Regions from separate parts of the Geomicrobium sp. JCM 19055 genome, predicted to be linked through region 2. Evidence: a T-box and tRNA genes for the amino acid it is inferred to sense, from the RefSeq annotation. Region 2 holds a T-box; the other holds one or more tRNA genes.

Region 1 (11,905 bases), on a different contig from region 2:
GGCAGTTACTTGCTGACCAATCATTTGTTCAGATTCATACCGAGCAGTAATTTGTGCGCTTGATTGCTTAACGCCAATTTCTTCTCCGAAATCAATGGTCATTGCAATTGCTGGGACTTTCGCTTTTGCGAGCGGCTCAGCAGTAAGAACTGTACCGACGCGAATATCTAATTTCAAAAAATCTTCAATGGTAGCCATAGGTGTTCAATGTCTCCTCTTTTGTTTTTTTCCTTAGTGTACCGAAACTTCTAACTCTGGTTCAATGAGTGACCAATTCTGATCGTTCACTAAGCTCCAATTCTCTGGATCAGACGGGCGAATCCACCAGCCTTTTCCGTTAGAGCCACTCGTTACATATCGAAAACGGACGAGAATTTCTTCTTCTGTTAAATGTTCAATTGAGGCTTGTGCTTCAACCCAATGATTTTTCGTTGAGCCAATCCAAGAATGGTGCATTGTTTTTGTATAGTCATCCATGGCGATCGTTACAGGCAGTGGTTTCCATGTGTCACCATCATCGGTCGAAAAATCTACGAAGCCTTGATCACGTGCGATATCATTAAGAATATCAAAGGAAGTATCAAAGACTAGACGGTCTGTTTCGTGAGTGTCAAATTCGAAAACGAGTTCACTACTCACATTGCTTGTCATACCTGAGTACCAAGTGTGACCTTCAAGTGGATGGCTGTATGGAATGGAACGTATGAATTGCTGAACAAGGTCGTGGCGCACGCCATTAATGGAACCTTCGTCTCTAGTAGGATGTACACGATTCGTTAAGAAAATAACAAACGAGTCAGTCAGAGGATCAAGGACAAATGAAGTACCCGTGAATCCGGTATGACCAACGGTCGATGGTGAAGAAAGACCAGCCATAAACCAGCCACGGTTTACATTCCAACCTAAGCTTTGACCGAGATGCGATTCTGTTGTGATTTGATCTTCCATCATTAACTGCACGGATTCAGGTTGCAGCACTTGTGCATCACCATAACTACCACCATTAATCATCGTTTGTAAAAAGATTGCAAGATCATAGGCAGTACTAAAGAGACCAGCGTGACCTGCAACGCCTTGTAAGGCAGCTGCTTTCTCATCATGAACATCTCCCAAACGAGTCCGCGATCAGGCTGTATTCAGTCGGAGCAATGGTATGTAGCTCTCTATTCGGATTAAACATCGTATCAGTCATGCCAAGAGGAACTGTAATCCATTCTTCAACATACGAATCGAGCGATTGCTCACTCACAACTTCCACGATTTTACCGAGAATCATCATACCAACATCGCTATAAATCATTTGTGCTCCGGGTGTATAAACCGTCTCCAAAGACAATATGGCGCCCCACATTTCTTCTTGCTCATCATAGTCGGCTAATGAAATTGAGGCTGGAAGACCAGAAGTATGAGTAAGCAGTTGCTCGATTGTAATCGTATTTTTATCTGGATGCGTAGAAAACTCTGGAAGGTAATCAATGACGAGATCATCAATGGAGAGGCGATTTGTCTCATGGAGTTGCATAATGGCAGTTGCTGTAAATGTTTTCGTTAACGAAGCAAGATCAAACAACGTTTCGTTCGTCATTGCAATCGCTTCTTCACTAGTAAGTGGCTCACCGTTTGCATCGTACTTGTACGAATCCCCAACCGATTCGTGGAATACAATATCTCCGTCCTTAGCAATGAGTGTGACAGCACCGGGGTACAGTTTGTCTTGAAGACCGGAGGTCATCACATCTTCAGCTTTCTTTAGTTCGTCATCGTTAAGGTTCAATTCTTCAGGAAGTGCATAGCGAAGTTGTGTCGTCTCTAGCCGGTCTGCCCAATCAAAATCATACGAAAAGTACAACGTGTCGTGCCGATGAAGAAAGTAATTGGTTAACGTACGTAATTGTTCGTAACTCGTTTCATTAAGTCGACTTTGATCACGGTATTCAGCAAGTGACTGTTGAAATTCAAGCATGTACGAATGAAGCTTTTCGTCGGTCGGATCTTTAAGGAAAAAAACGCATGACGGTGAGCTCTCTTTGCAGGTCGCTCGCTAGCCGACGATCGGTAAGGAGACCTTGTCGTTCAAGACGTGAGATGGCTAACTGGATGTCGCCAAGCGTCACGGACGGATGTTCTGTCAGCGCTGCATCAGTCGCTTCTGTTTCGGCATGAACAAGATCAGTGGAGAACATGACGGGTGAAAAGATGAGAGCAATGGCTAATGTTAGTTGCAATATAGATTTCATAGCACACCCCTTGAAGTTAGAATAATGAAACTATTCATATCATCTCTATTGCCTACGAAAAGGTCAAGCTAATGATAAGAAATAATAACAGGGAAATGGAATGAGCTACTCAGAACAACAATAAAAAACGTACCTTCACATTGGGTTGTAAAGATACGTTAGTAACAGGTTTATGGTGGAGCTGGAGGGATTCGAACCCTCGACCTCTTGTCTGCCAGACAAGCGTTCTCCCCCTGAACTACAGCCCCAAAAATGATAACAACAATTAAAAATATACCAGTTAACTTTCGCGATCGTCAAGGAATTTTCGAGTTTTTTTGACAAATTCAGTTGCTCAGTAAATAGAATATGGAGAAACCTATTAAAAGAGAAAAAGCACAATCATGTTGATTGTGCCATCAAGTGTATTTAGTTATTGTTCGATGCTTAGTCTTCCTTCAGCAACTTCACGAAATTCTTGTCCCTCTTGATCAATGGCTTTAATTTCTATTTCTGCGCCGTCGACTTGCAGATTATTTGTTGCAGTCCAATAGCCTTCATAGTACCCATCTTCAACTTCACGCATCATGATTTCTGTCGGTGCAGCAGCTCTCGTAAAAAGCGGGATTCGAATAGCAAAAGAAGCGTCAAGTCCTGGTTCTCCTTCAAACGATACACGCACTGATTCACCAGCTTGAAGCGTTTGATCTTCCGTTGGTTGAATGTTTCGAATTACAGATTCGTCTTGCTCGGGTTGTTCTAGAACCGGAGCTTCACGGTAATTCGTGTCTTGTTCATAGCTATAAGCCATCGCCAGCAGTTCTTGCTCGCTCCACATTTCCCCAAAGAACGCAAGTGAGAATGGAGAGCCACTTTCATAATTGCCAGCTGGAACGGTTACAAGTGGTAGACCACTCATATTAATCTCAGGAACCGTTGTTGCGGAGTGATCACCTCCATGAAGGTTTGGGATCTCTTCCGACATTTGTGGATAAACAAATCCATCAAGGTCATGCTCTTCAATCACTTGGTCCACAATGTGAAGGTAGGCGGTACGTGCTTTCGTAAAGTCGACTTGTTCTGGAATGTCGTATGGATTCTGTAAATCTTCTTCAAAGTCAACCCCGCGATTACCAAAGTGCGCGAGCGGTCCACCTTTAGCCCACGGTACTTCTTCAGCTTGTTCAAAAAGCTCGGCAATCGATGGAAGATCGCCACTCGGATTTAATCGATCCAAATACGCTTGGAAATCACTAACTAACGCTTCGTAGCCGATGTTACCATATTGTTCCGCCACACCAATAAATTCTGAACCTGCAAACGGATCCTCAACGACTTCAGCTCCGAGAGCCTCTAGCTCTTCAATTGAACGTTCATAGAGTTCTTCAGTTTCCTCAGAAAGTTCCTCATCACGCCATCCTTCACCATACAATCCAATTCGTTTTCCTTCTAACGAACCTTCAGAAAGACTATCGGTGTAGCCATCCGCTGGGATGTTACCGATTGCTGCGATGGTTTTTGGATCTTGCACGGTGTAACCAGCTGTCACATCAAGCATAATCGCTGCATCTTCAACCGATCTTGAATGCGGACCAAGTACGTCACGTGTATTTGCCGCAAGAGGTGTTGTACCTGTGTTTGGCACGAGTCCAAATGAAGGTTTAACACTTACTAGAGATTGAGCAGCTGCTGGATTTTGGATAGAACACCGGTTTCTTCAGCAACCCCTAAGACAGCGAAGTTTCCAGAAATGGCTGTTGCCGTTCCGCTACTACTACCGCCTGGTGCGAGCGCGCGATCCACGGCATTATACGTATCACCGGCCCAACTCGTATCTGCTCGAGTGCCAGACGTACTGAACGCAGGGATGTTTGTTTTTCCGACAATAATTGCACCTTCTGCTCGTAAATCTTGTACGATCGGTGCATCTAGCTCAGGGACAATTGAAATTGATGAATCAGGTCCAAATCCTTCCCATCCGAAAGTCGACTGAAACCCTTCTACATCAACCGCTTCTTTAATGACAACAGGTATGCCTTCAAGTGCACCCGCTTCACCGTTTTGAATTCGTTCATCTGAAGCTTTAGCATCTTCGATGGCTTGGTCGTTTAGAAATGTAAACGCATTATAGTGGTCTTCATAACGTTCAATTCGTTCTAAGTAGCTCTCTGTTACTTGTTCGGCGGTGTATGTCCCGTCTTCATATGCTTCTTGTAAATCTGAGACGGTAACTTCTAGTAATTCAAATTCCTCTTCTGCCGCTGCTGGTGTTACTGAAGCGATGGATAATGCAAGAGCTGAAACCGATAGAAATGCCGCTCTTTTAACATTCAAGTAAGTGTGTGCTCGCATATCGTCGTCACTCTCCTCATTTTTATCTCTCCTATTCTTTGTATCAAATGAGTCTAAGAGAAGACGACTAGTTTGTTAGATTATCTAACCTCGACTAAGAGCGCTGAGGATATGCCCAATGCCCGTGTCGAACGTGCAGAGGAGATAGTGTTGTAAATCAAGATCGACCTGACTTCTGTGTAGAAGTTGGTTTAAATGGAATAGGAAGGAGTTCGGGGGAAGATGATCTAAATCTAATTCAAAAATAATGTGTACAGTCTACTGATCATCTTTCGTTTGCTACTAAAAGATAAGGGTAATCATAAGCAATGATGGTCGCTTTCTTTTGCGGTGAATGCTCGTTATGGCTTCGCGCTACAAATGGTGCTAAAATGATAATGTACTGGAGGCTGTTGGATGCTAAATAATACGAATGTAATCATTGAAGCACTTAATTATACTCGTGCAGGGGTATTAATTACGGATCCAAGTTTGGAAGATAACCCGATTGTTTATGCGAACCAAGGGTTTGTAGATATGACGGGGTATACAAAAGAAGATATTATCGGAAAGAACTGCCGATTTCTGCAAGGTGAAGAAACGAACCGCTCAGAAGTATCGCGGTTACGAGAAGGTATAAAAAAAATAAAACATCGGTTTTTGTTGAATTCGTCAATTACAAAAAAAGATGGCACGAAGTTTTGGAATAGCCTGTCGGTCGATTCGCTTTATATGGAAGATGAGGACAAGCATTATTTCGTTGGGGTACAACGCGATGTGACAGAGCGTAAAGAAATTGAACTAAACTATGAAAAATCACTTGAAGAAGTGAAATCATTGGCGTTTCCTATTGTGCCTTTACTAGATGGCATTGCGGTATTGCCACTTATTGGGGAGATGAGTGAAGAGCGCTTTCAAGCAATCTTCCGAGATGCTTCTGCCTATGTTGGTGAAACGAAAGTGGAAACATTCATTCTTGATGTATCGGGCTTAACGAAGTTACGCAACTATGAGATGGAAGGGATTTTGAAGTTGAAATCGGTTCTATCTTTACTTGGTACAGAAATGCAATTAAGTGGTGTGTCTACTGATATGGCTATTCAAGCCGTCAATCTTACAGACATTAAAAACCACAACATTAAAACGGCAACGTCCGTAAAGCACATTCTCGAGCGGTTGCTAAAACATTAATTCAAAAAGCGCGGAGGTCATTCGTGCTTTTTTTACATGAATGTTCCAACACATACTGGTACAATAACATTTGGACAAGGAAAAGGAGAATTACATATGTTGAAAAAATGGTTAGCAGTAGGATTTGTAGCAACTCTACTCGTCGGTTGCGCAACGGATGAGGAAGCACCGGAAGAGCAAGAACTAGAACCTGTTGAAGAAGCGGAAGATGAAGCAACGACTGATGATGAAACAGCATCGGATGCAACAGAGGAAACGTTCGAAGCGACGATCATTTTAACCGAAGATGGTGAAGAAGTGATTGAAGAAAGTACGGTAGAGTTTTCTGAGGGAGATAACCTCATGGAAGTTATGGATGAATATTTTGAGCTATCGACAGATGCGGATCAAACGTTCATTGAAGGGATTAACGGGTATGATTCAAATGAGGCTGACGGCTACTTTTGGACGTACACAGTAAACGAAGAAGAGATTTTTGAAGGTGCTGCAGATTACGAATTAGAACCTGAAGATGAAGTTCACTTTGACTTTGCAGAGTGGTAGGAAGAAGGAAAAGCGCGGGCGATCCGCGCTTTTTTTTAGTTCACTAAAGCAGTGGGGGTCAGTCCCCCGCTGCTTTAATAGGTTAAAGAGATAGACATAATACTGTTACGAATGTACGGTGCTGAACCATTACCGAATGATAACAAATCTTCATCACAGTAACGCGATGGGGGACTGTCCCCGGACGTTTGGCGACCTGTTCTGTACTCTTTGCAACGACGGCGTTTTAGAGTCACGGTAAGCGTGTATAGATAGGCAACACGAAGACGTGTACACAGACAGGAGGACGTAACACATGAAAAAAATACGTAGCGATGCTTGGAATCTCACTTTTACTCACGGCTTGTACGACAACAAATGATGAAGCAACATCAGATGAAGAAATGACCAATGATGACGAACAGGTTGAACCAGAAGCTAATATACAAGAAGAGACTGAACAAGTAACAGAAACTGAAATAGATACTGAAGGGGAAGGCGGCTTCCTCTGGAAGGTTGAGGAAGGAGAGACAACGGTCTATTTGCAAGGTACGATCCATGCAGGAATAGAAGAGATTTATCCATTAAATGAGGAGTTGGAAGCGGCATTTGATGAGGCTGACGTATTACTACCAGAGATTGACTGGCCTCGAATGGACCCGACAGGTGGTTTAAGTGAAGAAGAGATGATGGATTTAATTACATTTGATGATGATAGAGTATTGTCAGATGTCCTGGATGAAGAGACTTACGAAACTCTTTTAGACGTAATGGCTTCTGAGGGAATGCAAGAAGATATGATTGAACAAATTGAACCTTGGTACTTTGTGATGGGGCTTGAAGATGTTGAGACCGGTGAAATCTCATTAGATCAAGGGGTTGACTATCATTATCTAGAGCGAGGCTATGAGGAAGGCAAAGAGATTCGTGAGCTAGAGGGGCAAATTATTAGCTACAAGCAATGGAAGGGCAGTCATATGAACTACAAGTTGAACAATTAGAGTATTTGCTCAATCAAGATCGTCATGTAGAAGATGAGATAGATGAAGTCGAATTTTTCAACATGTATATGCATGGTGACGAAGAAGCAATGATCGGCGTATGGGAAGATGCCTCATATGGCGATGAATATGACCGAACAAATTTGTTTGATCGTAACGAACGAAATGCAACGATCATTGACGAAATTCTTCAAGAAGACGACGGACAAACCTACTTGGCGCTCATTGGTACGTTTCATTATGTCATCGAACCTGGAGTACAACATTTTCTAGAAGAAAAAGGCTACAGCGTTGAGCGAATAAATTAACGTTTTGTGCACAACTAAGTTACTTGGTTGTGCATTTTTTTGTTGCTTGGATCCATTTACGTACACCGACGAACGTAGAGATTTTTATTATTGTCATATTCTGAAAATTTGGTATGGTTTTTATGACGTGTGAAATTGAAGTAGATGTTAGGGGGAATCGTATGAGGATGCGCATTCACACGAAAATTATGCTGTTAATTGTTAGTCTCGTTTCAAGTGTGGCGATAATTATAGCAAGCATTTTTGCCTACTTAGAGACGAGAGATATTTACGAGACCCTTGGGGATAAGGCGTTAAGTACGGCTGTGCATATCGCAAATTCGGAAACCGTTATTGCGGCGTACACCGATGACAATCCTTCACTCGTCTTGCAAGCATATGCCGAACGATTTAGAGAAGAAACAGGAGCAGAGTTTGTCGTTATTGGTAATGATAAAGGAATTCGTTTAGCTCACCCTGATTATTGGAAAATAGGGCAAGCAATGGTTGGAGGAGATAATGATCCGGCGTTAAAAGAAGGCGAGTCTTACATTTCGCGAGCAGAAGGAACGAGGGAGAATCGTTACGAGGAAAAACTGCGGTTCGTTCTGAAGATGGAGAAGTCATCGGCGTTGTTTCAGTTGGTTTTTTTTGATTCAAGACGTTCATGCAGCGATTTGGCAGAGAATTGGATTGTTAGGGATTATCACGCTTGTCATCGTTAGCGTCGCAGCAATTGGAAGTTTGCAATTGTCTCGTAGTATACGAAAAGATATGTACGGATTAGAACCGTTCCAAATTGCGGGAATGTACGATGAAAGGCAAGCAACGCTTGCGGCGATCCGAGAAGGTGTGATCGCTGTCGATGCGGATGCGCTCATTACAACGCTCAATGATTCAGCCAAAAAGCTATTAGGGATTAGCGGGGATGTTATCGGAAAACCGATCGACAAGATTATTGAAGGGACGCAAATCCAGAAGGTATTAAGCGAAAAAAAAGCAGAATATAACCGTGAGCTAACGATGAGAGGACGTGTGTACATTGTTAATCGTGAACCGATTATGAGAAATGAACATGTCCGAGGTGCAGTATGCACATTTCGAGATAAAACAGAGATGATTGAAATGGCAAACACTCTTTCAGATATTAAAAAATATTCTGATGATCTTAGGGCGCAAAATCATGAATTCACGAATAAATTGTATGCTATCTCTGGGTACTTGCACTTAGGTTTTTATGAGAAGGCTGAACGGTACATTGAAGAAGAGACAACGCGTCATGATGAACAAGGACAAGTTCTTACAACCTCGATTAAGGATGCAACGGTTCAAGCGATCTTAATGGGGAAAGCAGGAAGAGCATCCGAATTAAAAGTAACGCTTCGTGTTGATCCGACAAGTCATTTAGACACTTTACCAAATCACATGGGCTCATCTCAAATCATTTCAATCCTTGGGAATGTTATCGATAATGCTCTAGAAGCAGCTCTAGTGAACGAAGTACCGCAAGTATCTGTTTTTATTACAGACATTGGTGATGATGTTGTATTTGAAGTTAGTGATAACGGTGCTGGCTTACCTACTGACTTCTTGGATGTTACGAAACGTGGATTCTCCACGAAAGGTCGTTCAAGGGGGTTTGGACTTTCGATCGTCGAGGAATTAGTGTCGCACTTTGAAGGATGGTTTGAGCATCACTCATTGCCAGAAGGTGGAAGTTTGTTTTCAATTTATTTACCTAAAACGTTAAGGGGGGAGAGCGATGATTGACGTTCTGATTTGTGAAGATGATTTTCGTATTGCCGATATCCATAAATCGCTAATTGAACAATATGCTGAACTGAATTGTATAGGGAAAACGAATTCAATTATAGATACAAAAAGGATGTTAGAGGAGAATAAGGTTGATTTATTGTTATTAGATATTTATTTGCCTGATGATATTGCAGTGAAGAGGCTCGGAGAATTCAGAGTATTGCGACCTAATTTGGATGTGATTGTTGTCTCTGCTTCAAATCATGATGAGCACATCAAAAAGTCATTGCGATATGGTGTTTATGACTACATTTTAAAAACCGATTCTTTAAAGCGCTTAAAGTCTTCATTATCGAGTTATATTAAATACTTTCAGACGATAGAAGAACAGCAAACGTTCAATCAAGATACGATTGATCACCTCATTTATAAGCAACAGCAATATGAACCGATAAAAGTGCTTCCGAAAGGAATTGATGGAATTACACTAGATTTAGTACGGCACCAATTAATGACTCATCAGGATGGCCTCACAGCAGAAGAATTAAGTGAACATCTAGGTGCATCTAGAACGACAGCGAGGCGTTACCTTGAATACTTAATTCGCTTAAAACACGCGAAAGTTATGCCGATTTACGGAATTGTGGGTCGACCTGAACGGCGTTATTTTTCTTTATAAACGGACCGCTATGAACAATATGAATTTAATATCGTTTATGCTACTTATGAATCTTAGAATGTAAACGGTTACATTCTAAGATTTTTCTTTTAGTATCTGTTAGTAACTAAAGGAGGGGTAGCATGAAGAAATTAGTTTCAGTAAGTGCAAGCTCGTTTTTAACGTTGGTAATGCTGTCTGCTTGTTCAGATAATGGGTCGGAAGAAGCAGCGTCATCGGATCAAGGGGAATGGTCACCGACGAACAACCTTGAATTTGTCGCACCTGCAGGTGCGGGTGGAGGTTGGGATACAACTGCAAGAATGGCCGCCCAAGCATTTGAGGAAGCAGACATTGTTGATGTTGGGATAGGGGTTATCAATCGAGAGGGTGGTGGAGGAGCTGTTGGTTGGTCATACATCGCTAATCAGGCTGGTGATCCTCACTATTTGTTTGCCGCATCACCACCATTACTCTTAATTCCACTAAATGGCCAATCTGAATACAGTTATGAAGATTTTACGCCAATTGCTAACGTCATTGCTGATTTTGGAGCATTTGCAGTACGAGACGATGCACCGTGGCAAGATTTAAATGAGTTGTTTGAAGACATGCAAGATGAATCGAGTTCAATTACAGTTGTTGGAGAATCCGCACCTGGAAGTATGGACCATGTTCAATTTGTCAATATCGCAAAAGCTGCTGGAGTGGACCCGGGTAGCATTACGTATGTTTCGGCTCAAGATGGTAGTGCAATGACGAATTTATTAAATGGAAGTGTAGACGTTTATTCTACAGGTGTGACAGAAACGATCGAACAAGTACGTGCAGGTGAAGTTCGAGTGCTTGCAGTAACAGCAGAAGAGCGTCTTGAAGGAGACACAGTGGAAGATTATCCAACAGCTATTGAGCAAGGAATAGATGAGGTATTTGTTAACTGGCGTGGATTTTTCGGTCCACCGGACATGACTGAAGCTGAAGTTGAGTATTACGTAAATGCGTTTACTGAATTAAATGAGTCGGAAGAATGGGATGCCGTAAGAGAACGGTATTCATGGGATGAATACTTTATGGTCGGCGAGGAATATAAGCAATTTCTAGAGGAACAAAATGAAGAGATGAGACTGCTTTTAGAAGAGCTCGATCTATACGGAGAGAGTGAGTAACACATGGCGTTAACCGTTCATCGTGGCATTTCTATTGTTCTTATTATTATCGCCATTTTTTTTATTTGTATCTAGCTTTTCAATTGCCTAGCTTTATGAATACGGTCATTGACGCAGATACAATACCGAAGATTACTGGGTTTCTACTCATCATTCTTTCTGTTCTCTATTTCTTTATGCCTGTGAAAGAAACGGAAGTAGAAAAAGAAAAACGCACTGAAGCAAAAAAATGATTGGCGTTACATTCTCGGTATGTTCATCATGACGTTTTTATACATTACGCTTTTAGAGGTTAGTGGATTTTTAGTAACTTCTATCGTATTTATTTTCGTTTGCACTCGTATGCTCGGATACAAAAAAATGGAAGACGAATAGTATTGTTTCAGTTCTTGTGCCACTTTTCTTGTATTTAAGCTTTACGTTTTTACTAAATGTTCGATTGCCAACCGGATTCATGCCATTTTAGGGAGGGTACTTAGAGATGATTGATTTTAGCGGAATATTAAGTGGCCTTCAAATGGCAATCAGTTTAGAAGGAATACTTTTTGTGTTTATTGGCGTCTTTGTTGGAACATTTATTGGACTTATGCCAGGGTTAGGTCCAATTAGTGCCATTGCCATCATGATTCCGATGACATACAACATGGACCCAACCATTGCCCTTGTCATGATGGCCGGTGTTTATTACGGAGCGATCTTCGGTGGGTCGACGTCGTCGATTCTCCTAAATGCTCCGGGAGTAGCTGGGACAGTAGCCACATCTTTTGATGGATATCCT
Region 2 (11,905 bases):
AAAAAAAACAAGCACGTAAAAATGTTAAAAAAGGCGTACAAGAATGCCTTTTAAACATTTGCCAAACCAAAGTGGTTTGGCTTTTTTTTCGTTTTGGATAAGGATTCGTTAGTTGCCCATCCTAAGGAAGAGGGGGTGATTAAGTCGGAACGAAAATGGATGTATCGGGTTGGATTCGCGCTAATCGTATTAGTAAGTTTGTACGTTTTGTATTTGCTTACACCTGTGTGGAAACCCGTGCTCGTTAGTCTGTTTAAAATACTTATTCCTTTTATGATCGCTGGATTGTTTGCGTATTTATTGCATCCAGTCATTGATTATTTGGAACGACAAGGTTCTCCGCGTTTTTTTGTCAGTGTTTATCATTTATACGATCTTTTTCGGGGGTGGTGCTTGGCTTATTATAGAAACGGCACCGAAAATACTTGAAGAGACGAAAGAGTTGTTGCAAACGCTACCTACTTGGGTTCGTAGTTTTAATGATCAACTGTTGACCATTCACCGTCAGATTGATTCATTGCCACCGAGTATTCATGATCAAATTGAAAGTGGCGTCGTGCGTTTAGAAAATGAGGGTAGTGAAATGATGAATGGCGTGGTCGATCGATTGCCACTCATTTTAGAAGGGATTGCGTTTTTATTTTTATTGCCATTCGTCACGTTTTATTTTCTAAAAGACTTGCGGGCATTAGAGAAAGCAGTTGTATTTATAACTCCGAAAAGGTTTCGAGAAACGGGCGAGAAAGTGGCAAAAGCGGCAGATCATGCGTTTGGAAGTTATATTCGTGGGCAGTTGCTCGTTTCCATTTGTGTGGGAGTTCTTTCTGTTATTGGACTTTGGATTGCAGGTGTCCCTTACCCGATTGTACTTGGGATTTTATTAGGGTGATGGATTTAATTCCTTATTTTGGTCCGATTCTCGGGGCCATTCCGGCACTCATCATTGCACTTACCGTATCATGGCAAACGGCACTGTTTGCGTTAGTCGCAATCTTAATCATCCAACAGATTGAAGGGAATGTCTTGTCGCCAATGATTGTTGGCAAGAGTGCACATTTACATCCACTCATTATTCTGTTTGCTTTGTTATTAGGTTATGAATTCGCTGGTGTGATCGGATTGCTTGTTGCTGTACCGTTATTTGTAATCGCATCAGAAATTATTAAAGTGTTTAGACATACAAAAGGATCAGAACAAAGGGTCTGATCCTTTTATTTTGAGAGCATACCTCGAAAGGCGAAAGCTACATTTTGTGGACGTTCTGCTAACCGGCGCATAAAGTAGCCGTACCAATCTTTACCGTATGGTACATATGTCCGGAAGCGGTAGCCGTCTTTAACGAGTTGGAGTTGCACATCATTGCGAAAACCGTATAACATTTGGAATTCAAACATTTCCCGGGGAATACCATTTTCTAATGCAAATGTTTTAACTTTTTCAATTAGTTCATGGTCGTGTGTGGCAATCGCTGTATAACTCTCATTAAGCATGTGGGTTTTAATCATTTCTAGCATATGTTCATCAATTTTTTTTCTTATCTTGAATGGCGACACTTGCGTCTTCTTTGTAAGCCCCTTTGACAAAGCGAATTTTCATTCCTTTAAGGCGGTTTGTGTCTTCCACACCAGAGTGAATGTACGCTTGTAAAACGATACCAATGTTGTCATAGTCTTTACGCAATTCATCAAGCAAATCAAGGGTTTGATCGTAATGAGCGTAATCTTCCATATCAATATTGATCATCGTGTCGTAGTGTTTGGCACGTTCAAGCAAGGCACGAATGTGTTTCATACATAAACCTTCGTCTACGTCTAAACCGAGTTTTGTTAACTTTACAGAAAGATAGCAATCAATATCGTTTTCCTTGATGAAATCTAACGCTTCCATACTTGATTGGAAGGCTTCAATTGCTTCCTCTTCTTCATAAACAAACTCACCTAAATGATCAAGTGTGATCATTCGCCCACTTTCGTTTAGTTCCTGCAATGGTTGTAATGAATCTTCAATGGTTAAACCAGCGACGACTTTGGAAGCACCTAATTTAAGGCCCCATCGCTTCGCGTTTTTGTTTAAGAGTTTATTTTTCGACAAATATAAAAAGAAATCTCGGTTTAATTTATGCATTGCCATACCCCTTTTGAAAAGGAAGTTGACCCTTCATTTAAGAGGGGTCAACAGATCCTAATTAGAATTGATCACAAACCGTTTTTGGCTCCATGAAATGTAGGATGTAGCCAGGTCCACCAGCTTTTGTGTCTGTTCCTGACATTTTAAACCCACCAAACGGTTGATATCCGACGATCGCAGCTGTACAACCACGATTGAAGTAGAGGTTACCGACGTGGAACTCATGGCGAGCTTTCTCTAAATGATCACGGTTGTCAGAGATGATGGCTCCTGTTAAGCCGTAATCAGTGTTGTTCGCAATGTCGATGAGCTCATCGATGTCATTCGCTTTCGTAAAAGCAACGACTGGTCCGAAGATTTCCTCTTGCATGATGCGGGCATTCGGGTCAGCATCTTTGAAGATCGTCGGTTTCACGAAGTAACCTTCTGATTTGTCACCTGTTCCACCTGTAACGAGAGTTGCTTCTGATTTCCCGATTTCGATGTACTCAAGAATCTTATCGAATGCAGACTCCTCGCATACTGGCCCCATATACGTGCTCGCATGTTGTGGTGCATCAATCGTTAATTCTTCCGTTTTCGCCTTCACACGCTCAATGAGTTCTTCGTACACATCAGCGTGCGCAACGACGCGTGAACACGCAGAACATTTTTGACCGCTAAAACCGAACGCAGATTGTACGATTGCGTCTGTTGCAATGTCAAGGTTCCCTTCGCGATCAACGATGATCGTGTCTTTTCCACCCATTTCAATGGCTGTTTTCTTTAAGAAGTTCTGCCCAGGTTGAATCTTCGCAGCTTTCTCGTAAATGCTCGTACCGACTTCTTTTGAACCTGTGAAGTTAATAAAGCGTGTTTTTGGATGTTCAACGAGGTAGTCACCAATGTCACTGCCGCTTCCTGGGATAAAGTTGACGACGCCTTTAGGCATGCCCGCTTCTTCAAGTACTTCCATAAATTTATACGTAATCACTGGTGTTAAGCTTGCAGGCTTTAGAAGGATCGTGTTTCCTGCAACCATTGGACCAACTGTTGTACCGGCCATAATGGCAAACGGTAAGTTCCAAGGAGATACAGTTACACCAACACCAAGTGGTAAATAAGTGAATGCATTGTGCTCGATTGGACGGCTGTTAATTTCCGCTCCGTCTTTGTATTCGAGCATTTGGCGTGCGTAAAATTCTAAGAAATCAATCGCTTCAGCAGAATCTGCATCCGCTTCTTTCCAAGGCTTTCCAATTTCATACACCATCCAAGCAGAAAACTCGTGCTTACGACGGCGGGAGATTGCAGCAGCACGGAAGAGAACGTTTGCACGTGCTTCAGGTGTCCAGCGGCTCCATGTTTTGAACGCTTCTTGCGCTTTTTCCATTGCTTGTTCAGCTAGGTCTTGGTTTGCTTTTGAAACGGTACCAATGATTTCAGAATGATTTGCTGGGTTGTACGATGTAATTTTGTCTTCGGTTGTAATGCGTTCGCCACCGATGATGAGAGGGTAATCTTTGCCGAGTTGTCCTTTCACATACTGAATTGCTTCTTCAATTGCTTGTTTGTTTTCTTTAACTGTAAAATCTGTAAATGGTTCGTGTGTGTATGGGACGACCATGAGATCACTCCTTAAAGTTTATAGACTCACTGCTGGTTAATTGCAAAAACGATGCCAATTTTAAATTCGCGAATAATAAGGCTTTTGCGAATGCGAAGAACACAAAAAAGCAAAAATATTTGCAGTTTAACGCAAATATTTTTGCTTTTTACTATCGTACTTGGAATTTTGAGAGTTTGTACTGCAAATTTTGGCGGCTTAAGCGAGTCGTTTCGCTGCACGTGAAATGTTGTGCTGTTCTATGTCCATGGCTTCGGCAATTAGTTGTTGTTCAACTTTTAGTAAACGTTCGGGTAACGTTTCTGTTTCTTGTAACGGTGAGTGATGCAACGCATGAACAGGTTGAGTATGATGTGACAAATGGTGAGGCAAGTGATGGAGGGTCATCGTTTCTTCGCCATTGACGACATTCAGTGCCCCTTCAATGACGTGTTCCAACTCACGAACATTCCCTGGCCAATGATAGTCACGTAACGATTCCATCACTTCGCGTGAGAGTGTGTGCATGGAAACATTGAATCGTTCACGGTATTTCTTCAGAAAGAAAGTAGATAAAGGAATAATGTCATCCTTACGTTCTTTCAGGGATGGGATAAACAAGCTAACGACGCTTAGGCGGTAAAATAAATCTTTGCGTAACCGACCGTCGGATACCGCATCAATGGGATCTTCGTTCATCGTAGCGAGCAGTCTCACATCGATGGTACGTTCTTTGCTTTCACCGATGCGTGTAACTTTCTGTTCTTGAATTACACGGAGCAATTTCGGTTGCAAATGAACGGGTAATGAATTAATTTCATCGAGTAACAATGTTCCTCCATCCGCTTGTTCAAAAAGTCCTGGACGGTCAAGAGCCCCAGTAAATGCACCTTTCGATGTGCCAAATAGAATCCCTTCAATAAGGCTTTCGGGGAGGGCAGCGCAGTTTTGTGTGACAAATGGTTCGTGACTGCGACGACTAGCACTATGAATGCTTTGTGCGAACAGTTCTTTACCTGTGCCTGTTTCACCGATTAGCAATACGGTTGAAGATGTACGTGATGCCCGTTTTGCTTGTTCAATTACCGCTTGGAACGATTGAGAAGAGCCAATCATATCGGCAAATTGATAGTGAGAGGCATGCTCATTCGTCCGTTTATCACGAAGCATTTTTTCCATCCTCGTAATGTCGTTAGCAAGTTCAACTGCACCGATAATGTGCTCGTTATGATAGATTGGATACACGTGATTCATCGTTGTAATTTCAAGACCTCGTGAATTGAAATACGTTTGTTTTTGGTTTTTTTGTTGATTCACCATGATGCAAGGCACGTAGTAATCGGCTTTCTTGTTCGGATTTAAATTGAAACACATCAAGCAACGAACGACCAGCAAAGTCAGCAGTCGTCATTTCTTCAATGTTTCTCATTTTACGGTTATAAATGACCGGTTCTTCGTCGCGGTTAATGATACGAACGCCGATGTCGATCTTCTCAAAAACTTGTTCATACAGTGTGTGTAGTTGCTCATCCATCGTTGTCACCTGCACTTCGTCTAGTGTAAACGTAGTGTAGCAAAAAAATTTTGCATTAAAGAAGTGTGAAGTAAAAAAATTTGGCAATCTTTTATCGTTTCATTCCGTGAAGAGAGGGCGGACTGAAGAATAGAAGTCAAGCGATCGGCAAAACTTGACATGAACCTATTAGTCGTTGTATTATAAGAAAAGATATGAAAGAACACGATGAAGGAACGAGTAAATGATGTGGCATTGAACGATAGAGACATTCTCCTTAGGCTGAAAGAGAGTGCATGCCCCTCATTGAAGGCTACTCCTGAGTGCAAGTAAACCTTGCCGTTTGCAGCGTTAATGCAGCAGAGTGAGGCGCACGATCCGGTGTGCTTAACAAGGGTGGTACCGCGAATAAATGCTTCGTCCCTTTTTGGGACGGGGCTTTTCTGTGTTTACAAAACGATTGGAGGTCATATCAATGAAATCTTTAACATCTGCTGAAGTACGCCAAATGTTTATTGACTTTTTTTAAGGAAAAAGGACACGACGTTGAACCGAGTGCATCACTCGTTCCTCACGAAGATCCATCGCTTTTATGGATAAATAGTGGTGTAGCAACACTTAAGAAATATTTCGATGGACGTGTGGTCCCTGAGAACCTCGGATTGTAAATGCACAAAAATCAATTCGTACGAATGACATTGAAAATGTCGGAAAGACGGCAAGACATCACACGTTTTTTGAAATGCTCGGGAATTTTTCAATTGGAGAGTACTTTAAGGAAGAAGCGATTGAGTGGGCTTGGGAATTTCTAACGAGTGAGAAGTGGATTGGTTTTGATCCTGAAAAGCTTAGTGTTACGGTCCATCCTGAGGACATGGAGCTTATGATTACTGGAAAATAAATATTAAACTCCCTGAAGAGAGAATCATTCGCTTAGAAGAGAACTTCTGGGACATTGGTGAAGGACCAAGTGGTCCGAACTCTGAAATCTTTTATGATCGTGGACCTGCTTATGGAGATGACGAAAGTGACCCAGAGCTTTATCCGGGTGGGGAAAATGAACGTTACCTAGAAATTTGGAACCTCGTATTTTCTCAGTTTAATCACAACCCTGATGACACGTACACACACTTCCGAACCAGAATATCGATACGGGAATGGGTCTAGAGCGAATGGTTTCGGTTATTCAAGATACGAAGACAAACTTTGAAACCGATTTGTTTATGCCAATCATTAAAGAAACTGAGAAAATATCTGGGAAGAATTATGGGAATGATGAGTTGGACGACACAGCATTTAAAGTGATCGCTGACCATGCCCGCACGGTTTCGTTTGCCATTGGTGATCGGGCACTTCCTTCAAATGAAGGAAGGGGCTATGTTCTTCGTAGGTTATTACGCCGCGCTGTTCGTTACGCTCAAGCAATTGGAATCGATGAGCCATTCATGTACCGCCTCGTTCCAATCATTGGTGAGATTATGGAGTCTTACTATCCTGACGTAAAAGAAAACGAAGCCTTCATTCAAAAAGTCATTAAGAATGAAGAAGAGCGTTTTCATGAAACGTTAGCAGAAGGTCTTGCGCTTTTAAACGATGTTATTGAAACGGCAAAAGCTAAAGGTGTTAACCAAATCGATGGACGAGACGTATTTAAACTTTATGATACGTACGGTTTCCCGGTCGATTTAACCGAAGAGTACGTTGAAGAAGCAGGCTTTTTAATTGACATGGATGGGTTTAATGAAGAAATGAAAGCCCAGCGTGCGCGTGCACGTGCTGCTCGTAAAGAAGACGGTTCAATGCAAAGTCAAAATGAAACGCTACGAACGCTTACAAAAACGAGTACGTTTGTCGGTTATGACGAAACAAAAGTTTCAGCCAATGTCATTGCGATTGTCCAAGGGGAAGAATCAAAAGAAGTCATTGAGGCTGGAGAAAGTGCAATCGTCTTATTCGACCAAACACCGTTTTATGCTGAGAGTGGTGGACAAGTTGCTGATACTGGGATTATTTCTGGTGACAACTTTGAAGCGACTGTCGAAAATGTGTTGCGTGCTCCAAATGGACAACCGATGCACGAGGTGACGGTAACAAGCGGAACGTTGCAACTTGATCAAACAGTCACGGCATCGATTAACGATAAGGCACGTGCAAAAACAGAGAAAAACCACAGTGCGACACACTTGTTGCATCAGGCGTTAAAGGACGTACTAGGCGAACATGTCAACCAAGCAGGATCATACGTTGGTCCTGACCGTTTGCGATTTGATTTCTCACACTTCGGGTCTGTTACAGCAGAAGAGTTATCAGAGATTGAGCAAATTGTTAACAACAAGATTGCGGACAATATCGCTGTTGTAACTGAGCAAACGAGCATCGAAGACGCAAAAGAAAAAGGTGCAATGGCTCTGTTTGGTGAGAAATATGGGAGTGTCGTTCGCGTCGTTCACATTGGCGATTATAGTATTGAGCTTTGTGGAGGTTGCCACGTTCAAAACTCTTCAGAAATTGGATTGTTAAAGATCGTTACTGAAACGGGAATCGGTGCTGGTGTTCGAAGAATAGAAGCGGTAACAGGTACGGGGGCTTACGTCTATATGAACGAACAACTTTCGTTGTTAGACGAAGCAAAAGAAGCATTAAAAGTAAAAACAACAAAAGATGTGCCAAGAAGAATCGTTCAATTAAACGATGAGTTGAAAGCAAAAGATCGTGAGATCGAATCGTTAACCGATAAACTTGGCAACATGGATGCATTAAAGATTCTAGATGACAAGCAAGATGTAGACGGTGTTCCAGTCGTTGCTGCAATTGTCGAAGATCGTGATATGGATGCGCTTCGTTCAATCGCAGATGAATTGAAACAAAAACTAGATTCTGGAATTGTCGTTTTAGGTACGAGCAAAAATGGGAAAGTTAACTTAGTCACAACCGTAAGTAAAGATCTTATTCAAGCAGGTTACAAAGCTGGGGAGATCGTTAAAGAGACAGCGAAACTTTGTGGCGGTGGCGGCGGTGGCCGACCAGATATGGCACAAGCAGGTGGAAAAAAACCCTGAAAAACTACAATCAGCGATTGAAGCTGTGCCTAGTATCGTGCGTTCCATTTCATAAATCTTGTAAATCATGTACAATAGGGTCAAGTTATGTTGGAAAATCGAGAAACGAGGTGGCCTTCTATGAGCTCGAAGGATAACACAGTCAAGTTTAATGTCCAAGATGAACAGGCGGAAGTAAACGTACAAGAAATATTATTTAACGTTTATAATGCATTGGAAGAAAAAGGATACAACCCGATCAACCAAATTGTCGGATATTTACTATCGGGTGATCCAGCGTATATTCCTAGGCATAATGATGCCCGCTCATTAATTCGTCGCCTCGAACGAGATGAGCTTATTGAGGAGCTTGTGAGACATTATTTGAAAGGTACCGATTAATACGAATGAGAACAATGGCTTTTGATATTGGAGATAAACGAATTGGTGTTGCCGTTAGCGATTTACTCGGACTAACGGCACAAGGACTCGACACGATTCAAGTTCGGTCCATAAACTCTTCATTAGATGAGATGGAGCAACTCATTCATGATAACGAAGTGACAACGGTTGTGGTCGGTTATCCGAAAAACATGGATGGTACGATTGGTCCTCGTGCCGAAAAATCAATCAGGTACAAAGAAGCTCTAGAAGAGCGACTACATGTTACGGTGAAGCTATGGGACGAACGTTTGACAACGATGTCTGCACAACGTACTCTCTTAGAAGCAGACGTTAGTCGTTCTAAACGAAAAAAAAGTCGTGGATAAAATAGCGGCTGTCCTTATACTTCAAGGATTTTTAGACAATACTGCACACAAAACAAGCCTTTAAAGGATAAAAGGAGTAATTATCATGTTAGAAGAAAATGAGCGTATCGTATTACCAGACCCGGATGGCGAAGGGGAACATGTATTTGAAGTCATGTTCACGTTTGAAGTCGATGATAGCGAAAAGCAATACGTTGTCGTAACGCCTGTCGTTGAAGACGATCAGGAAGAAGATGAAGAAGTTGAGATTTTCGCATTTGAATACGAAGAAAGTGCTGAGGATCCGGAAGGATATACGTTGCACCAAATCGAGTCTGATGAAGAGTGGGAAATGGTCGAAGAAATGATCAACACACTTCTAGAAGACGATGAAACGTTGCTTGTTGATGGCGAAGCCGAAGACAAGGAATAATGAACGGATCGTCCCGGCCCAGGAATTTTTCTGGGACCGGGATTTCTGTTCGTATTGCAGTAGAACTATAGAAGCTTAGGTGGGGGAGGGGACCCTCTTGACAGAAGAATCGAAGGAACCAGTAGATGCGGTGTCAAGGCAGGTGGAGACTGCGCGTAAAGTACGTAAAATCGTGGTTATTGCATTAATTTCTATTGTTTTACTCGTAGCAGTCGTAATTTTATCGGGATATGTTTATCTGCAATCAGCCGTCTCAGCGATGGATGAAGAGGACGAGTCGACGGTAGAAGTTGAGATCCCGATCGGATCATCAACAATGGGGATTGGTCAGATTCTTGAAGATGAAGGCTTAATTACGAACGCAACTTTTTTTTAGATATTACGCTCGATACCAGAACTATTCTGGATTTCAAGCAGGGAATTATGAGTTAAACCGTGCCATGGATCTTGAAGAGATTATGACGTCACTTCAAGACGGGGTATATATGGAAGAGTACGCGTTTACGTTTGTAATTCCAGAAGGTCTGCAATTAGAGCAAATCGGTGAACGCATTGCTTCTGAGATTGATTACGATGAGGAAGAAGTGCTAGATGTGTTAACGGATGAAGCGTTTAGTGAACAGTTGATGGAAGAATATCCGTTATTAACTGAAGAAGTGCAAGACGATGATGTGCGTTATGCGTTGGAAGGATATTTGTTTCCAGCATCGTATGACTTTCTAAGTGAAGATACACCGGTTGAAGAGATCATTGAAGCGATGGTCGCTCGGATGGCTCAAATTTATGAAACAATTGTACAAGACTATAGCGAGGAAGAAGGAATTGAAGGTCCAGCTGCTGAATTAAGTGTTCATGAAGTTTTGACACTGGCTTCAATTATTGAAAGAGAAGCAGCAACTGCTGAAGACCGGCGATTAATTTCAGGAGTTCTTCATAATCGCTTAGAAGAGGGAATGCGTCTAGAAGTCGACCCTACCGTTGCCTATGCGATTGGTGAACATCGTTACATGACGAGTTACGACGATCTAGAAACAGACAATCCTTACAATACGTATCGTTTTAGTGGTTTGCCTCCAGGACCGATTGCAAGTCCTGGTGAAGACTCAATCCGAGCGGTATTTGAGCCCACTGATAGTGAGTATTTGTTCTTCTATGCACGTTTTGGTGGAGAGGTAATTTACTCAGAGACGTATGAAGAGCATAATGAAGTACACCAACAATACCGTGATGAATGGATTGAAGGTCAAGCTGATGATGAGGAAGACGACGAATGACGATGGATCGGTTACAATCGTATTTACATGAAGTTCATCCCCGTTTAAACGAGGATGAACTTCTACAAGAAATGGAACAACATGCTTTTGAACACCACGTTCCCATTATTGATTTAGAAAGTGCTCGTTTTTTTTACAACAGCTTATCGCATTAAAGGGTGTTACACGGATTCTAGAATTAGGATCTGCGATTGGTTATTCAGCAATTACGATGGCACATGCGACTGCTCAGGGCACAGTAACGACATTTGAGCGAGATGAAACCCGCATACAAGATGCACGTGCATTCCTTCAAAAAAGCGTTACAAAAGATCAGATACAACTTATTGAAGGAGATGCTTTTGAGCGAATTGAAGAATTACAAGGATCCTATGATTTTTTTGTTTGTGGATGCATCAAAAGGTCATAACATACGCTTTGTAGAAACGTTCTCGCCGTATTTAAAGCCAGGTGGTCTGATGGTTGTCGACAACGTCTTGTTTAAAGGGTGGACGTATGAACCGTCAGAGGCTCCGAAACGGCTACAACCACTCGCCAAAAAAATGGCTTCGTTTAACGAATGGTTACTGAAGCACCCACAGTTTAAGACGACCATTCACCCGATCGGTGATGGGATGGCAGTCGCAATTAAACAGTAAGTATGTATTTTTATTACTGATTAATGGTAAATTATTGCAAAGCAATTGTATTTTCGTAATAGAATGCGTATGATGAAATTCATATAAAATAAGAGAAGAGTCACGTTCTTCTTAAAGATTTAGAGGAGTGAAAGGCATGGCAGAGGATAAGAAGTATTATATGACAGAAGAAGGTTTACAAAAGTTAGAAGAAGAACTTGAGCACCTTAAGACGACAAGACGTCAAGAAGTTGTCGAACGTATTAAATTGGCTCGTGATTTTGGCGATTTATCGGAGAACTCCGAGTATGATACAGCCAAAGAAGACCAAGCCTTTATCGAAGGTAGAATTAACCAAATTGAGAATATGATTCGTAACTCTGTCATCATTGAAGATGATGGCAACAACGATGAGGTAAGTCTAGGAAAGTCTGTAACGTTTAAAGAACTTCCTGATGGTGATGAAGAAGTGTATACGATCGTAGGGAGCGCAGAATCCGATCCTTTAGAAGGAAAGATTTCGAATGATTCACCGATGGCACAAAGCCTTCTCGGTAAGCGTGTTGGAG

The links. The T-box of region 2 lies ahead of alaS (alanine--tRNA ligase). A T-box ahead of a tRNA ligase gene usually reads a tRNA of that ligase, here a tRNA-Ala.
Region 1: it encodes a tRNA-Ala, which carries the amino acid that the T-box ahead of alaS (alanine--tRNA ligase) is inferred to sense. The anticodon was not compared.

The regions. Positions count from the first base shown of each region.
Region 1 covers NZ_BAXL01000005.1:101,224-113,128, reverse strand. The annotation lists gene csaA (chaperone CsaA) at 1-198, opposite strand, end outside; gene JCM19055_RS22980 (serine hydrolase) at 232-1,113, opposite strand; gene JCM19055_RS22975 (serine hydrolase) at 1,097-1,963, opposite strand; gene JCM19055_RS06055 (hypothetical protein) at 1,995-2,237, opposite strand; tRNA gene JCM19055_RS06050 (tRNA-Ala) at 2,411-2,485, opposite strand; gene JCM19055_RS28715 (amidase family protein) at 2,650-3,861, opposite strand; gene JCM19055_RS28710 (amidase) at 3,888-4,550, opposite strand; gene JCM19055_RS06040 (STAS domain-containing protein) at 4,965-5,738, shown strand; gene JCM19055_RS22970 (DUF4430 domain-containing protein) at 5,835-6,281, shown strand; gene JCM19055_RS06030 (TraB/GumN family protein) at 6,596-7,261, shown strand; gene JCM19055_RS06025 (TraB/GumN family protein) at 7,222-7,569, shown strand; gene JCM19055_RS22965 (hypothetical protein) at 7,731-8,273, shown strand; gene JCM19055_RS06020 (sensor histidine kinase) at 8,200-9,318, shown strand; gene JCM19055_RS06015 (response regulator) at 9,311-9,982, shown strand; gene JCM19055_RS06010 (tripartite tricarboxylate transporter substrate binding protein) at 10,105-11,127, shown strand; gene JCM19055_RS27155 (hypothetical protein) at 11,223-11,360, shown strand; partial or broken gene JCM19055_RS06000 (tripartite tricarboxylate transporter permease) at 11,609-11,905, shown strand, end outside.
Region 2 covers NZ_BAXL01000008.1:57,349-69,253, forward strand. The annotation lists gene JCM19055_RS26300 (DUF3918 family protein) at 1-54, shown strand, start outside; partial or broken gene JCM19055_RS29015 (AI-2E family transporter) at 356-1,206, shown strand; partial or broken gene JCM19055_RS08510 (proline dehydrogenase family protein) at 1,212-2,124, opposite strand; gene pruA (L-glutamate gamma-semialdehyde dehydrogenase) at 2,186-3,733, opposite strand; gene JCM19055_RS08520 (sigma-54 interaction domain-containing protein) at 3,932-5,032, opposite strand; gene JCM19055_RS31525 (hypothetical protein) at 4,977-5,246, opposite strand; T-box leader at 5,445-5,653, shown strand; partial or broken gene alaS (alanine--tRNA ligase) at 5,701-8,339, shown strand; gene JCM19055_RS08530 (IreB family regulatory phosphoprotein) at 8,405-8,665, shown strand; partial or broken gene ruvX (Holliday junction resolvase RuvX) at 8,671-9,097, shown strand; gene JCM19055_RS08540 (DUF1292 domain-containing protein) at 9,119-9,445, shown strand; gene JCM19055_RS29020 (hypothetical protein) at 9,543-9,821, shown strand; partial or broken gene mltG (endolytic transglycosylase MltG) at 9,865-10,719, shown strand; gene JCM19055_RS27265 (hypothetical protein) at 10,716-10,874, shown strand; gene JCM19055_RS31530 (O-methyltransferase) at 10,889-11,128, shown strand; gene JCM19055_RS31535 (hypothetical protein) at 11,106-11,357, shown strand; gene greA (transcription elongation factor GreA) at 11,494-11,905, shown strand, end outside.